2 regions of the Mycobacterium basiliense genome follow, and region 2 is predicted to be linked to the other one. Evidence: predicted binding sites of a transcription regulator. Region 2 holds the regulator's gene; the other holds the start of a gene.
The links. The regulator HspR, encoded in region 2, represses chaperone genes until heat shock. The targets are predictions, from matches to a motif close to ANNTGAGTNNNNNNNACTCANNT.
Positions count from the first base shown of each region.

Region 1 (8,293 bases), 2.3 Mb from region 2:
CCCGGACCATTAGTCCGCCCTGCCCGCTGACCGCAACCGCCATATGCCCGCCGATCAGGAACGCCAGGCCACCGAACATGTGCATTTCGTCCACGCCGGGCAGCGGTGCCAGTAGCTCACGGATCCGCTCGGCGAAGTCGGTGTCATAGGCCACGACGGGTCAGGCCAGATCCACCCGAATGGTCAACAGCTCACTACCCACGGCCCGCACGACCGCGCTGTTGAGCCGCGGCAAGGTACCCAGTCGCTGCGTGGGATCGTCGTCGGGCAGCAGGTGGGCGGTCCCGTTGCGCCATTGGCCGTCGATGCGCACTCGAACGGCCGGATTGGCCTTGATATTGCGGACGTAGTCCGAGTGCTCGCCGTGCTCGGAGACCATCCAGAACTGGTTGTCCACCACCTTTCCGCCCACCGCCGTGCGACGCTGTTGCCCGCTTTTGCGGCCGGTGGTCTCCAGCATGGTCACCGGCAACTGCCGCCCGATCGGATTGACCACCAGCCGTTGGACCCGGTGGACCACGCGCCGTTTCAGATCTCGCAAATCGGTCATGGATCCGATTCTGCAGTATCGCGCACAGCCGCCCTAGCCAGGCAAGGCGAGACTTGTGTGGGCTTTCGCGCCACACACCGGACGTGGCCCGATAGCCGGGCAGTCTTACGCGCAAGCCCGGCGAGAGACGGGGCCAGCCCGGGAAGTCAGGCCGCGACCGTCGCGGTGTCGGCCGTTGCGGCTAGCGCCTGCATCACGATCTCGGCGACGTCGGTCATCGGTTTTACGGTGAGCATGTCAAGGACTTCGGCGGGCACGTCGTCCAGGTCCGGTTCGTTGCGTGCCGGGATGAAGACCGTCGACAATCCGGCGCGTTGGGCAGCCAACAGCTTTTGCTTGACCCCGCCAATCGGCAACACCCGGCCATTCAGCGTGACCTCACCGGTCATCCCGACGTCGGACCGGACTTGACGCCCGGTCGCCATCGAGACCAACGCGGTCACCATGGTGACGCCGGCGGACGGGCCGTCTTTAGGTACCGCCCCGGCGGGTACATGCACGTGAATCCGCCGGTCCAGCGTTGTGGGGTCCACGCCCAACTGCTCGGCGTGGGAACGCACGTAGGACAGCGCGATCTGTGCCGACTCCTTCATCACCTCACCCAACTGTCCGGTCAACTGCAGACCGGCCTCGCCGTCGGTGGCTCCCGCTTCGATATACAGCACATCGCCGCCCAGACCCGTTACGGCCAGGCCGGTGGCCACCCCCGGCACCGCGGTGCGTTCGGCCGACTCGGGCGTGAACCGCGGCTGGCCCAGGTAGCCGACCAGATCCGGCTCGTCGATGGTCTTCGGTTGCGGATCGTCGACCAGCCTGGTGGCGATCTTGCGCAGCGCCTTGGCCAGCAGCCGTTCGAACTGCCGCACGCCCGGTTCGCGGGTGTAATCGGCGGCGATCTTGCGCAAGGCCGCGTCGGTGAGGGTGACCTCCTCGACGGTGAGCGCGGCGCGCTCCCGCTGCCGGGGCAGTAGATAGTCGCGAGCGATGGCAACCTTGTCGTCCTCGGTGTACCCGTCGATCTGCACCAGTTCCATCCGGTCCAGCAGCGCCGACGGGATGCTCTCAATCACGTTGGCAGTGGCCAGGAACATCACGTCGGAAAGGTCCAGTTCCAAATCGAGGTAGTGGTCGCGGAACGTGTGGTTCTGCGCCGGGTCCAACACCTCGAGCAGTGCGGCACTCGGGTCGCCGCGATAATCGGAACCGACTTTGTCGATTTCATCGAGCAGCACAACAGGGTTCATTGATCCGGCCTCGCCGATGGCTCGCACGATGCGGCCAGGCAGGGCGCCCACGTAGGTGCGCCGATGGCCACGGATCTCGGCCTCGTCACGCACTCCGCCCAACGCGACGCGCACGAACCTGCGGCCCAACGCCCTGGCCACGCTCTCACCGAGCGATGTCTTGCCGACACCGGGCGGGCCTGCTAGCAGCATCACGGCGCCCGATCCTCGACCACCAACCACCTGCAAACCCCGCTGGGCGCGGCGGGTGCGTACCGCCAGGTACTCCACGATCCGGTCCTTGACGTCGTCGAGCCCATGGTGGTCGTCGTCCAGGATCTCGCGGGTCGCGGCCAAATCCGTGGAATCGTCGGTTCGGACGTTCCACGGCAGCTCGAGGACGGTGTCCAACCAGGTCCGAATCCAGCCGCTTTCCGGGCTTTGCTCACCGGCGCGCTCCAGCTTGCTGACCTCCCGCAGCGCGGCCGTGTGGACGTTGTCGGGTAGATCGGCGGCCGCTACGCGAGCCCGGTAATCCTCGGAAGCGCTTGCGCCGTCGTCCGTTTCGCCCAACTCTTTGCGGATCGCGGCTAGCTGTTGACGCAACAGGAACTCCTTTTGCGTCTTCTCCATGCCGGTTCGCACATCCTCGGCGATCTTGTCGTTGACCTCGACTTCGGCCAGATGATCGCTGGTCCAGTCGATTAGCAATCGCAGCCGCTCGGCGACGTCGGCGGTCTCCAGTAGTTGGCGCTTCTGCACATCGGTCAGATAGGACGCGTAGCCGGAGGTGTCAGCCAACGCGGACGGATCAATCAGGCCGTTGATGTAGTCGACGATCTGCCAGGCCTCACGCCGCTGCAGCATGGCCAGCAACAACTTTTTGTACTCGGCGGCCAGTGTCTTTACCTGGTCGCTGGCCGCCATCTGTGGGGGCTCGGCAACCGCGGTCACCTCCACCCATAACGCCGCACCGGGTCCACTGGTTCCGGCCCCGATCTGCGCCCTGCGTTCACCCCGCACGACGACGGCTGCTCCGCCGCCAGGGATCTGCCCAACCTGCAGGATCGTGGCCAACACCCCGTAGGTGGGGTAGCGGTCCTCGAGCCTGGGGGCAATCAGCAGCTCGCCCGATTCGCTGGCCCGGGCCGCGTCGGTCGCCGCCTGCGCCGTGTCGTCGAGCGCGATCGGGACCACCATCCCGGGCAGCACGATGGTCTCGGTGAACAACACCGGCACTGATATGGCTTGGGCCATCATTCCTCCAATAGCTAAGTCTATTGCGCTTAACTCAGCTCTCGGCCGGTTTGTTCCCGGGGTCAGGCAGGCGTGTTACCGCTCACGCTTCGACGAAGACGCCGGAGCCATGACGGTCAAGGCATCGGGCCGAGTCTTCGCAGTTGCGTCACGTGCTTGGGCGAGAGTTCTTCCAGGCAGCTCACGCCCAGCAGCCGCATGGTACGGGTCACTCCGGTTGCCAGGATTTCGATTGCCCGCCTGACTCCGGCCTCGCCGCCGGCCATCAGGCCGTACAGATAGGCCCGCCCGACCAACGTGCACCGCGCACCCAAAGCGACCGCGGCCACAATATCGGCGCCCGACATGATGCCGGTATCCAGCAGGATCTCGGTGTCGTTGCCGAGTTCGCGGGCGACGGACGGCAACAAGTGAAATGGCACCGGTGCGCGATCGAGTTGGCGGCCACCGTGATTGGACAACACAACACCGTCGACACCGCGCTCCACCACCGCCCGCGCGTCGTCGAACGTTTGAATTCCCTTGACCACCAGCTTGCCCGGCCATTGGGATTTGATCCAGACCAGATCATCAAAGGTGACGCTGGGATCGAACATGGTGTTCAGGTACTCGCCGACCGTACCCGACCAGCGATCCAACGACGCGAAAGCCAGCGGCTCGGTGGTCAACAGGTCGAACCACCAGTGCGGATGTGGCAGCGCATCGAGCACGGTTCGCAGCCTCAGCGCCGGCGGGATGGACATTCCATTGCGGACATCGCGCAGCCGTGCGCCGGCAACCGGAACGTCAACGGTGACGAGCATGGTGTCAAATCCCGCGTCGGCCGCTCGTTTGACCAACGCCATCGACCGGTCGCGGTCACGCCACATGTACAGCTGGAACCACTTGCGTCCCTGCGGAACCGCCGTTGTCAGCTCTTCGATGGCGCACGTCGCCAGGGTAGACAGGGAGAACGGGATGCCAGCGGCGGCGGCCGCGCGCGCGCCGGCGATCTCGCCTTCGGTCTGCATCAACCTGGTGAACCCGGTAGGCGCGATGCCAAACGGCATGGCGACCGGTTGGCCGAGAACATTCCAGCCGGTCGACACGTGCGTGACGTCACGCAGGATGGTCGGGTGGAATTCGATGTCCCGAAATGCCTGCCGGGCACGCTCGATCGACAGCTCGTCCTCGGCGGCGCCGTCGGTGTAGTCAAATGCCGCCTTTGGGGTGCGCCGCCTGGCGATGCGGCGCAAATCTTCGATGGTCAGCGCGGCATCCAGGCGGCGCTTGATCCGATCGAATTGGGGCCTCTTGAACTGGATTAGCGGTGCCAGCTCACGGATCCTCGGCACCCTTCGCTTGATCGCCATCACCGTGCGCTCCAACCCATACTCACCTGCGCCATTTAACCAGTGTGCAAACGTGGTCCCGTGGAATCGGTGGGCGACCCGTTTGACCTAACGCGTTTCGTGGATGCGCAGGCGCCGATGTACCGCGACGTTGTCGCTGAGCGGCGGGGTGGGCGAAAGGTCAGCCATTGGATGTGGATCATCTTTCCGCAACTGCGCGGCCTGGGTCGGAGCCCTATGGCGGTCCGATACGATATCGCATCGATCGAGGAGACCCGCGTCTAGCTGGACCATGACCTGCTCGGACCACGCCAACGGGAGTGCACTGCGCTGGTCAACCGCATGCAAGATCGCTCGATTGAGCAAATCTTCGGTTGGCCCGATGTTCTCAAGCTGCGCTTGTCAATGACGCTGTTTTCCTGCGCCACCGAGACCAACGAGGACTTCCACACGTCGTTGGCCCGCTACTACGGGGGGGGCAAACAGGATCCGGTGACGCTGGCACTCCTGAGCAGTTAGACGGCTTGCAGAATCCGCCAGCCGTGTCCCTCGACGACCAGCTCATCGACGACCTCCCGCGGTGGCGCCGACGATCCGGCCACCACTTCGGCTTTCGCGACACCCACCTCCGATAGCACCAGGTGCAGCGGCGCCCGGTCGACATTGAGCACCACCAGCAGCGCGTCATCACCGCAGCACGTCTGGTAGACGTAGTGCCGGTTCTCCAAGCGCAGCGCGGTCGTGGATGCCGCAACCAGCCAGGGATGACGCCGGCGCAGCCCAACCAAATACCGGTGCAAATCCCACACCCACGCCCCGGCCTCGTCCAACTGCGTTGGGGGAGTGCCGAACTCCGGACGCACCGCATCGTCTCCACCGAAACGTTCTTCCTTGATTCCGCACCAGCCGAACTCGTCGCCGGCGTACACACTGGGAATACCACCGACCGTCAGCAGGATCACCAGCGCGTGCGCCAGGTGATCGGGGTGCTGTAGGCGGCTGGCGATCCGGGTGACGTCGTGATTACCGATGAAGGTCAGCGGCGAAAAGCTGGCCAGAAACTCGTTGTGTCGCTGCAGCGCCCAGTCCAGCTCAAAAAAGTTGCCGTCGTTGAGGCTGCTCCAGATTGCCTTCCAGAGCTCGTATTGGGTGGCCGAGTCGAATTCAGCATCTCGAACTGTGGCCGCATAATCACCGTGAATGAGTTCACCGACGAACCAGGCATCCGGGTGCCGGCGTCTAACCCTGGGCAAGGTCGCAGCCCAGAATTGTTGCGGTACAGCATAAGCCGCATCCAGACGCCAACCGTCGGCACCGCGTTGCAGCCAGTGGGTCATCACATCGACGACGTAGTCGGCGACTTCGGCATTGGCGTGGTTGAGGGCGATCAGCTCCGCATGGCCTTCGAAAGTTCGGAAGTGACCCGGACGCCCACGAAACCAGCGAGCGCACGCATTGTCGTCAGCCGCCTGCCGGTAGCCGGGAAAGTCCACACCGACGTGATTGAACACGCCGTCGAGCAGCACGCGCATGCCCCGATGCTTTGCCTCGCCGATGAGGTAGTCGAAATCAGCGTCGTCACCCAGCCGAGGATCGATGCTGAAGTGGTCGGTGGTGTCGTAGCCGTGGGTGCGCGATTGAAAGATCGGGCCCAGGGCAATCCCCGAGGCGCCCAATTCGATGGCATGGTCGAACCAGCCGACGAGGCGTCGTAGCCGGTGCTCTCCCGGATCAGGTGGCTGATCTCCGGGAAAGGCACCGACGAAGCCCAGGGGATAGACCTGCCACCAGATCGCGTCCTGCACCCAACCGGGCTTGCTCACGACCCAAGTATCACCCGACGGGAGCCAGGGTCTGGGCGACCGTGATGGCCTGAGCCACGCCGGTAACGATTGCCGCAGCTTTTAGCGCCTCCAAGATCGCTTCCCGTTCAACGCCAGCCTCACGCAGCGTGTGCTCATGGGCGACGACGCAATGAGAGCACCCGTTGATCGACGACACCGCGAACGACCAAAGCTCGAAATTCGCTTTGTCCACACCCGGATTGCCAATGATGTTCATGCGTAGCCCGGCGCGCAGATCGTCGTACTGGCCTTGGAGGAACCCTCGGCCACGGTAGAACACGTTGTTCATGCCCATGATCGACGCGGCTCCCAGCGCCGCATGATAGGCCTCGGCAGACAGATTGTCCGCCGCCTCCGCGCCGATCTCGCCGAGGACTCGCTCATTGCGCGTCGCCGCGGCACTCGCCAGCAGGGTTCCCCACAGCTGCTCGTCGTTCAGCACCGCACTGCGAGTGATCGACCCCAGGTTGAGCTTGAGGTCCTTGGCGTACTCAGGCAACGCTGCCTTGAGATTCTCCACGCTCATGTGTTCTCCAATCCGCTCCCAGTCAGGACCCAATTAGGCCGAAGCTTTGAGCAGCTCACCGGCGTCCAGCGTCGGGTCGCCCTTGCGCCAGTTGCAGGCACACAGCTCGTCGGATTGCAGTGCGTCCAGAACCCGCAACACCTCTTCGACGTTGCGGCCAACGGAGCCGGCAGTCACCGAAACGAATTGGATCTCGTTGTTGGGGTCGATGAGGAAGGTCGCCCGGTCGGCAACGCCGTCTTCGTTGAGCACTCCGGTGGCTAGGCACAGTTCCCGCTTGATGTCGGACAGCATCGGGAACGGCAACTTTTTCAGGTCGTCATGCTGTGCGCGCCAATTGAAGTGCACGAACTCGCTGTCGATCGAGACACCCAAAACCTGAGCATCACGGTCCTCGAACTCGTCGTTGAGCTTGCCGAACGCGGCGATCTCGGTCGGGCACACAAAGGTGAAGTCCTTCGGCCAGAAAAACACCACCCGCCACTTGCCGGCGTGGTCTTCGTCGGTGACGGTGGTGAAGTAGTCGCCGGGCTGCTTGGCGTCAACCTTGGACAGGTCACCGGCAATCAGCGCGGTGAGCTGGTAGGTGGGGAACTGGTCGCCGATGGTCAACAAGGGCATGTCACTCCTTTGTCCGGAATTATCTGGAATTACTCAAGATTAGTGTTCGGTCCCATGTTGCCGCGGATTCGCTCTGCAGTAAAGGTGATATATCCCACTAGACTAATCGGAATGACCGATAAGATTTATCAGCCCACCCTCGCTGGACTCCGAGCGTTCGTCGCAGTCGGTGAGAAGCACCATTTCGGTGCTGCAGCAACCGCTCTCGGCGTGAGCCAGTCGACGTTGTCGCAAGCCTTGTCCGGGCTGGAGTCCGGCCTTGAGGTCCATCTCGTCGAGCGATCGACGCGCCGGGTCTTCTTGACGGCTGAAGGCGCGCAACTGCTGCCCCTGGCGCAGACCGCGATCGAAGCGGTGGAGGCGTTCACCACCGCGGCCGCTGGGGGTTCCGATCCGCTGCACGGCACTATCCGACTGGGCATGATCCCGACCGTCGCCCCCTATGTGCTTCCGCCGGTATTGGCGGGCCTGACCCGCCGACTGCCCTCCCTTACCGTCCAGGTCATCGAAGACCAGACCGAGCGCCTACTGGCGGTCTTGCGGGACGGCTCGTTGGATGCGGCGTTGATCGCCTTGCCCGCTGATTGCGGCGGCATCACCGAAATACCCATCTATGACGAAGATTTCGTTCTGGCCCTACCCCCCGGACACCCGCTGTGGGGAAAGCGTCGGGTATCTGCCGCGGCACTGTCGGAGCTGCCGTTGCTGCTGCTGGATGAAGGCCATTGCCTGCGCGATCAAGCCCTGGAGGTCTGCCACACGGCCGGTGTCCAGGCCGAATTGGCGGACACCCGGGCGGCTTCATTGGCTACCGCCGTCCAATGCGTCGCTGGCGGATTGGGCGCGACGCTGATCCCGGAAAGCGCAGTACCCGTCGAGGCCACCCGCAGTGGCATCGGACTTGCCTACTTTGCCCCTCCGCGCCCTGGACGAAGGATCGG
Region 1 covers NZ_LR130759.1:2,885,857-2,894,149, forward strand. Annotated here, with positions in the region: gene MB901379_RS12260 (TfoX/Sxy family protein) at 1-154, opposite strand, end outside; gene MB901379_RS12265 (nitroreductase family deazaflavin-dependent oxidoreductase) at 161-550, opposite strand; gene lon (endopeptidase La) at 697-3,030, opposite strand; gene MB901379_RS12275 (alpha-hydroxy acid oxidase) at 3,147-4,382, opposite strand; partial or broken gene MB901379_RS12280 (DUF1810 domain-containing protein) at 4,443-4,880, shown strand; gene MB901379_RS12285 (alpha-amylase family protein) at 4,877-6,184, opposite strand; gene MB901379_RS12290 (alkyl hydroperoxide reductase) at 6,195-6,731, opposite strand; gene MB901379_RS12295 (peroxiredoxin) at 6,765-7,352, opposite strand; gene MB901379_RS12300 (hydrogen peroxide-inducible genes activator) at 7,464-8,293, shown strand, end outside.
Region 1: lon (endopeptidase La) is a predicted target of HspR. The motif match lies at 3,043-3,065, and genes of this name have one in related genera.

Region 2 (8,293 bases):
GGCATCGACCTCACCAAGGACAAGATGGCCATGCAGCGGCTTCGCGAAGCCGCCGAGAAGGCCAAGATCGAGCTGAGCTCGAGCCAGAGCACCTCGATCAACCTCCCCTACATCACCGTCGACGCCGACAAGAACCCGTTGTTCCTCGACGAGCAACTGACTCGCGCGGAGTTCCAGCGCATCACGCAGGACCTGCTCGACCGCACCCGCAAGCCATTCCAGTCGGTCATCGCCGACACCGGCATCTCGGTGTCGCAGATCGACCACGTCGTGCTGGTGGGCGGTTCGACCCGGATGCCCGCGGTCACCGAGCTGGTCAAAGAACTCACCGGAGGCAAGGAGCCCAACAAGGGCGTCAACCCTGACGAGGTTGTCGCCGTGGGCGCCGCGCTGCAGGCCGGTGTGCTCAAGGGCGAAGTCAAAGACGTTCTGTTGCTTGACGTTACGCCGCTGAGCCTGGGTATTGAGACCAAGGGCGGCGTGATGACCAAGCTGATCGAGCGCAACACCACCATCCCGACCAAGCGGTCGGAGACCTTCACCACTGCCGACGACAACCAGCCGTCGGTGCAGATTCAGGTGTATCAGGGTGAGCGCGAGATCGCGTCGCACAATAAGCTGCTCGGCTCCTTCGAGCTGACCGGTATCCCGCCGGCGCCGCGGGGCGTGCCGCAGATCGAGGTCACATTCGACATCGACGCCAACGGCATCGTGCACGTCACGGCCAAGGACAAGGGCACTGGCAAAGAGAACACCATCCGGATCCAGGAAGGCTCGGGCCTGTCCAAGGAAGAGATCGACCGGATGATCAAGGACGCCGAAGCGCACGCCGAGGAGGACCGCAACCGTCGCGAAGAGGCCGACGTGCGCAACCAGGCCGAGACGCTGGTCTACCAGACGGAGAAGTTTGTCAAAGAACAGCGCGAGGCCGAGGGCGGCTCCAAGGTGCCCGAGGACACCTTGAACAAAGTGGACGCCGCTGTCAGCGAAGCGAAGTCGGCGCTTGGCGGAACGGATATTGCCGCGATCAAGTCGGCGATGGAGAAGCTCGGCCAGGAGTCCCAGGCGCTGGGCCAGGCGATCTATGAGGCCACCCAGGCTGACGCCCAGGCCGCGTCGGCGGCCGCCGGTGCCGCCGCGCCGGGCGGCGCTCAGGCCGGTGCCGACGACGATGTGGTGGACGCGGAGGTAGTCGACGACGACCAGGGTGCAAAGTGACCAACGGAAATCCGCAAACCGAAGGCAATCCGCAGGAGCAAGTCACCGTTACCGACAACCGACGGATCGATCCTGAGACGGGTGAAGTCCGGCACGTCCCTCCCGGCGATACGCCGGGAGGGACGGCGCCCGCGGATGCGGTGAACAAGATCTCCGAGCTAACCGCCGATCTGCAACGTGTTCAGGCCGACTTCGCCAACTACCGAAAGCGGGCGCTGCGTGATCAGCAGGCCGCCGCGGATCGGGCCAAGGCGGGGGTGGTCAGCCAATTGCTGCACGTGGTGGACGATCTGGAACGGGCGCGCAAGCACGGTGATCTGGACTCTGGTCCGCTCAAAGCGGTTGCCGACAAGCTGATGAGCGCGTTGAACGGGCTCGGTCTGACGCCGTTCGGTGCCGAAGGCGAGGATTTCGACCCGGTGCTGCACGAAGCGGTGCAGCACGAGGGCGATGGCGGCGAGGGATCCAAGCCGGTGATCGGCACCGTCATGCGTCAGGGTTACCAGCTCGGTGAGCATGTGCTGCGCAACGCCCTGGTGGCGGTGGTCGACACGGTTGCCGACGCCACCTCTGCGCCGGAGCCCACGGCGGCCTCGGCTGAGGGCGGCGCCGAAAACGGTGGGTCCGACACGGGCGATAACGCCGACGCCCCCGCTGAATAGGGCCCAGAATCAGGACGACAACAAAACATGGACATGAAGGTAAGGAGGTGACGCGGCATGGCCCAGCGTGAATGGGTCGAAAAGGACTTCTATAAGGAGCTGGGCGTCTCCTCCGACGCCACTCCCGAAGAGATCAAGCGGGTGGCTCGCAAGCTACTTGCGGAGAATCATCCCGACCGCAACCCCGGCAACAAGACGGCCGAGGAGCGGTACAAGGCCGTCTCCGAGGCCAAGGAAGTACTCACCGATCCGGCCAAGCGCAAGGAGTACGACGAAACTCGCCGGCTCTTTGCCGGTGGCGGATTCGGCGGCCGGCGGTTTGACGCGGGCGGATTCGGCGGCTTCGGGGGCGCCAGCTACGGCTCAGACGGCGCCGAGTTCAACCTCAACGATCTGTTCGATGCCGCCAGCCGCTCCGGCGGCACCAACATCGGAGATCTGTTCGGCGGCTTGTTCGGGCGCGGCGGCAGCGCCCGTCCGAGCCGGCCACGCCGGGGCAACGACCTCGAGACCGAGACCCAACTGGATTTCGTCGAGGCCGCCAAAGGCGTGGCGATGCCGCTGCGGCTGACCAGCCCGGCGCCGTGCACCAACTGTCACGGCAGTGGAGCGCGGCCGGGCACCAGCCCCAAGGTGTGCCCAAACTGCAATGGCTCCGGTGTGATCAACCGGAACCAGGGCGCATTCGGGTTCTCCGAGCCCTGCACCGACTGCCGGGGCAGCGGTTCGATCATCGAGCACCCCTGTGACGAGTGCAAAGGCACCGGCGTCACCACCCGCACCCGCACCATCAACGTGCGGATTCCGCCAGGTGTTGAGGACGGACAGCGGATCAGGTTGGCCGGACAGGGGGAAGCCGGCCTACGCGGGGCGCCCTCGGGGGATCTGTATGTGACCGTGCACGTGCGGCCGCACAAGATCTTCGGGCGCGACGGTGACGACCTGACCGTGACGGTTCCCGTCAGTTTCACCGAGTTGGCTTTGGGCTCAACGCTTTCGGTGCCGACGTTGGACGGGTCCGTCGGCGTCCGGGTGCCGAAGGGGACCGCCGACGGGCGCATCCTACGGGTGCGTGGACGCGGTGTGCCCAAGCGCAGCGGCGGAAGCGGCGACCTTCTGGTCACCGTCAAGGTGGCAGTCCCGCCGAATCTGGAAGGCGCCGCGCAGGAAGCGCTGGAAGCCTATGCAGCGGCCGAGCGGTCCAGTGGATTCAATCCCAGGGCAGGTTGGGCAGGTAACAGCTAAATGGCCAAGAGTCCGCGCGAAGGGGAAACCCGCACCTTTCTGATTTCGGTAGCAGCCGAGCTGGCCGGCATGCACGCGCAAACGCTGCGCACCTACGACCGACTCGGCCTGGTCAGTCCGCGGCGGACCACCGGTGGTGGGCGCCGCTATTCGGAGCGCGACGTCGACCTGCTGCGGCAGGTGCAGCATCTCTCGCAAGACGAGGGGGTCAACCTGGCCGGTATCAAGCGCATCATCGAGCTGACCAATCAGGTCGAGGCGCTGCAGGCGAGGTTGGCGGAAATGGCCGATGAACTCGAGACGATGCGCGCAAAGCAACGCCGTGAGGTGGCGCTGGTGCCCAAGAGCACGGCACTGGTCGTGTGGCAGCCGCGCCGGCCCCGCTGAGCTGCCCCCGGCCTGCTCCGACCCGGGGCGACGGCTCGGTCTAGTTGTTGAAGAAGCCGGAGAGGTTGGACCCGGTGTTGAAGAAGCCCGAGATGTAGGCCGCGGCGTCCTTGACCTTGCTGGTGTTGAACCAGCCCGAGACGGTATTGCCCACGTTCACCAGGCCCGATTGCAGATCGCCGAAGTTGTAGACACCCGAGGTCTGGCTGCTTCCCGAGCCGAAGGGGTCCATGCTGCCGTTCAAGAAACCCGAATCGTAGGCGCCGATGTTCCCTAGCCCCGATGTGAAGCCGGTGCCGGAGTTGAAGAAGCCCGACGAGTCGTTGCTGGTGAAGTTGAAGAAGCCCGGCGCTGGCGCCATGTCGACCGCGATGGCGAGCGGCCCGCCGTCGAGATTGATCGACGTGTTGAGCGCAGGGGGACCCACGGTGAAGTTCTGGCTGGAGCCGGCGATCTGAATGCTGGGGACGTTGATCGGGGGGATATAGAAGGAGTAGGGGAACGGGTAATTGAACTTGATTCCCAAGATCTTGTACGAGTAGCCGTATTTGCCGGAGATGGTGAACGACGAAATATCGAAGCTATGGATCTTTGCGCCGCTGATGTCGAGGCTGATCGGTGTTTGGAAGTTTGCGTAGATGTCGAGGTCCACCGGAACGGTGGGGACGTTGAGCGTGTACACGAAGCCCAGCTGGCCTAGCTCATTGCCACGCAACAAGAAGCCGTTGTTCATGCTGCCGGAGTTGAAACCACCGGTGTTGATGTCGCCGAGGTTGGCAAATCCGGTGTTGGTGTCGCCCACATTGAAGTAGCCGGTGTTGCCGACACCGGTGTTGAAGGAGCCGGTGTTGACGTCGCCGGTATTGAGATTGCCGGTGTTGTAGTTGCCCGCGTTCGCGACGCCGGTGTTGGCGATGCCGGAGTTGAACAGGCCCGTGTTGGCGATGGCCGTATTACCGATGCCGGTGTTGTAGTTGCCGGTGTTCCCGATGCCCCAGTTTCCGGTGCCCGAGTTTCCGATACCGACGTTGCCGGTACCCGAGTTGAACAGGCCGACGTTGTCGGTGCCGCTGTTCAGCGAGTCGAAACCGCGCAGGCCGTCACCGAAGAGCCCGATTCCGATGTTGTTGTTGCCGGTGTTGCCGAAGCCGATGTTGCCGTCACCGGTGTTGCCGATGCCGATGTTGTTGCTGCCGGTGTTGCCGAAGCCGAAGTTGTAGTTGCCGTCGGTCAACGAGGCACCGGAATTGCCGAAGCCGAAGTTGTTGCTGCCCAGGTTCCCGAAGCCGATGTTGTTGCTGCCGATGTTTGCGGCACCGAAGTTGAGGTTGCCGATGTTGGCGCCACCAAGGTTGATGCCGCCGACGTTGGTGGCGCCCAGGTTGAAATCGCCAACGTTGGCGGCGCCAAGGTTCAGGATGCCGAGGTTGGCAAAGCCCAGGTTGAAGGTGGTGCCGCCCGCGGAGTCACGGAACAGGCCGGCGAGGTTGGTGCCCGCATTTCCGACGCCCGAGAGATAGGCCGCCGTAGCGGTGTCCAGCCCGCTCGTGTTGAACAGGCCCGAAACGCTGTTGCCGTAGTTCGCTAGGCCGGATTGGACCGCGCCCAGGTTTCCGTAGCCCGAGAAGTCGGTGCCGGAGTTGAAGAAGCCCGATCCGCTGCCAGCGCCGTTGTTGAAGAAGCCCGATGAGTAGCTGGTGGTGGTGTTTCCGAATCCTGGGGCCGCGGCGATGTCAAACAGCGGGATGCCGACCAGGCCCTGGTAGTCGCCCCGTGCCAGGATGCCGTTGCTGTAGTTGCCGGAGATGAAAATGCCGGTGTCAACGTCGCCGGTATTGGCCCAACCGGTGTCGTAGTTACCCGAATTGAAGCCGCCCGTGTTGTAGCTTCCCGTGTTGGCGTCGCCCGTGTTGGCGCTGCCGGCGTTGAAGGTGCCGGTGTTGAAGTCGCCGGCGTTGGCGATGCCGGTGTTGGCGATGCCGGTGTTGAACAAGCCGGTGTCGTACCTGCCCGAATTGAATAGGCCGGCGTTGCCGACGCCCGAGTTCCCGATGCCGATGTTGTCGCTACCCGAGTTGAACAAGCCGATGTTGTTGGTACCGGAGTTGAACAAGCCGATGTTGCCGCTGCCGGTATTCAGGGCGCCGAAGCCGCGCAGTGCGTCGCCGTCGAGTCCGAATCCGATGTTGTTGTTGCCGTTGTTGCCGAAGCCGATGTTGCCGTCGCCGGTGTTGCCGAAGCCGATGTTGTTGCTGCCGGTGTTACCAAAGCCGACGTTGTAGTTACCGTCGGTCAACGAGGCGCCGGAATTGCCGAAGCCGAAGTTGTTGCTGCCGATGTTGCCGAAACCGAAGTTGGTGTCGCCGACGTTTCCGCCACCAAAGTTGAGGTTGCCGACGTTGCCGGCGCCGAAGTTCAGGTCCCCGATATTTCCGAAGCCCACGTTGTAGTCGCCAACGTTGGCCGCGCCCGCATTGAAGATACCGACGTCCGCGAAGCCGAGGTTAAATGTCGAATCCGGCGCATTGCCCGAGGCATCGTTGTAGAAACCGGAAAGGTCGGTGCCGATATTTGCAATGCCCGAAACAAACGCAGGCGTCGAGAAGTCCAGCGTGCTGGTGTTGAGGAATCCCGAGATGCTGTTGCCAAGGTTGCCCAAACCCGATTCAAGGTCGCCGTAGTTGCGCACGCCCGAGTTTCCGTCGATAAAGCTGACATTCAGGAAGCCCGAATTGTTGCTGCCGACGTTTCCAAAGCCCGAAGAGCTGCCATCACCGGAGTTGAAGAAACCCGACGACAGGCTGGTGGTCGAGTTCCCGAAACCGGGACCGGCCGGAATATCGACGAGTGGGATGGTGAAGGGGCCCAGGGTACCGTTGGTATTTACCCCCAACACCGTGGAACCGTCGGTGTTGCCGATAGTGCTGGTCAACGTGGGCCCGGAAATCGAGATGTCTTCGAACGTGATGGGGCTGATATTGAGGTCCCAATAGAGCTTGACGTTTACCTTGCCGACCCCGGGTATCTTGTATTTTATTTTGCCGTTGAGGTTGGCCGTGATCTTCGGCAAGGTGAAGCTGTCGATGATGATCGTCCCGACATCGACAGTGATCGGGAGACTTACCGGGAAGCTCAAATTCAGGTTCACCGGTATGGCCGGAACGTTGACCGTGTAGTTGAAGGCACCCAGGTTGCCCTGGAAATCGCCACGCCACAACAAGCCGTTGTTGTAATCGCCGGAGATGAGAGCGCCGGTGTTGACGTTGCCGGTGTTGGCCCATCCGGTGTTGAAGTCGCCCACGTTGAGCGAGCCCGTGTTGCTCTGGCCCAGGTTGAAATTGCCGGTGTTGTGGTCGCCGATGTTGAAGGCTCCGGTGTTGTAGTTGCCCACGTTGCCGAGGCCGGTGTTGACGGTGCCGGCGTTGAACAAGCCGGTGTTGGCCAGGCCCGAGTTGCCGATGCCGGTGTTGTAGCTGCCGGAGTTGCCGATGCCGGCGTTGCCGGTGCCGGAGTTGCCGATGCCGACGTTGTTGGTGCCGGAATTGAAAATACCGATGTTTCCGTCGCCCGAGTTCCAACCCCCGAACCCGTTCAGACCGTCGCCGTTTAACCCGATGCCGGTGTTGTTGTTGCCGGTGTTGCCGAAGCCGATGTTGCCGTTGCCGGTGTTGCCGAAGCCGATGTTGTTGCTGCCCGTGTTGCCGAAGCCGAAGTTGTGGTTGCCGTCGGTCAACGAGGCACCGGAATTGCCGAAGCCGAAGTTGTCGCTGCCGATGTTTCCGAAGCCAAAGTTGGTGCCGCCGATGTTTCCGCCGCCGATGTTTCCGTTGCCGAGGTTCCCGGGGCCGATGTTGAAGCTGCCGACGTTTCCCAGGCCCACGTTGTAGTCGCCGAGGTTGGCGCCACCCACGTTGAGACTGCCCTCGTTGGCGAAGCCCACGCTGAACATTCGATCCTCGACATCGCCGGCGAGGAAAAATCCCGAGAGGTTATTGCCGACGTTGGACACACCCGAGAGGTTGGCTGCCGTCAGGAGGTCCAGCGAGCTGGTATTGAACAGGCCCGAAACACTGTTTCCGAGGTTGGCGATACCTGACTCCAGCGCGCCGTAGTTCTTGATGCCGGAGTTTCCGAGGCTGTCGGTGGCGAAGTTCAGGAAGCCCGAATTGCTGCCGCCCCCGTTTGCAAAGCCCGACGCGGTCCCGTTACCGGAGTTGAAGAATCCCGACGAGGGCACGCTGGTCGAGTTGCCCAATCCCGGGCCGGACGGTACGTCGAGGACAATCGCCTGTACCAAGCCGGTGTCGACGACGAAGCTCGGCGTGAACACGGAATTTGGCCCGCCGATCGCGATGTCGATCACCGGACCGACAATCGTGATGGTCGGGAAGGTTTCGGGGCCGATTTTTCCGCTGACCACGCCGTAGGCACCGATCGGGATTTCGGGAATGGTGAAGCCCTCGATGACGGTGTTGCCGACGGTGAGGCTGATCGGGACGTCGATGGGGACGCTGAGGTCGAGGCTGGCGGTGACGGGCACCAGACCAAGCGCATAACTGAAGCCACCTTGGGCCCGATAGTCGGACCGCCACAAGATGCCGTTGTCGTAGTTGCCGGTCATCAAGGCGCCGGTGTTGACGTTGCCCCCGTTTGCCAGGCCGGTGTTGTAGTCGCCCAGGTTGAACCAGCCGGTGTTGTAGTCACCCTGGTTGGCGCCACCGGTGTTGGTGCTGCCCACGTTGTACGCACCCGAGTTGTAGTCGCCCGGGTTGCCGATGCCG
Region 2 covers NZ_LR130759.1:582,152-590,444, forward strand. Annotated here, with positions in the region: gene dnaK (molecular chaperone DnaK) at 1-1,218, shown strand, start outside; gene grpE (nucleotide exchange factor GrpE) at 1,215-1,880, shown strand; gene dnaJ (molecular chaperone DnaJ) at 1,938-3,125, shown strand; gene MB901379_RS02590 (heat shock protein transcriptional repressor HspR) at 3,126-3,512, shown strand; gene MB901379_RS02595 (PPE family protein) at 3,553-8,293, opposite strand, start outside.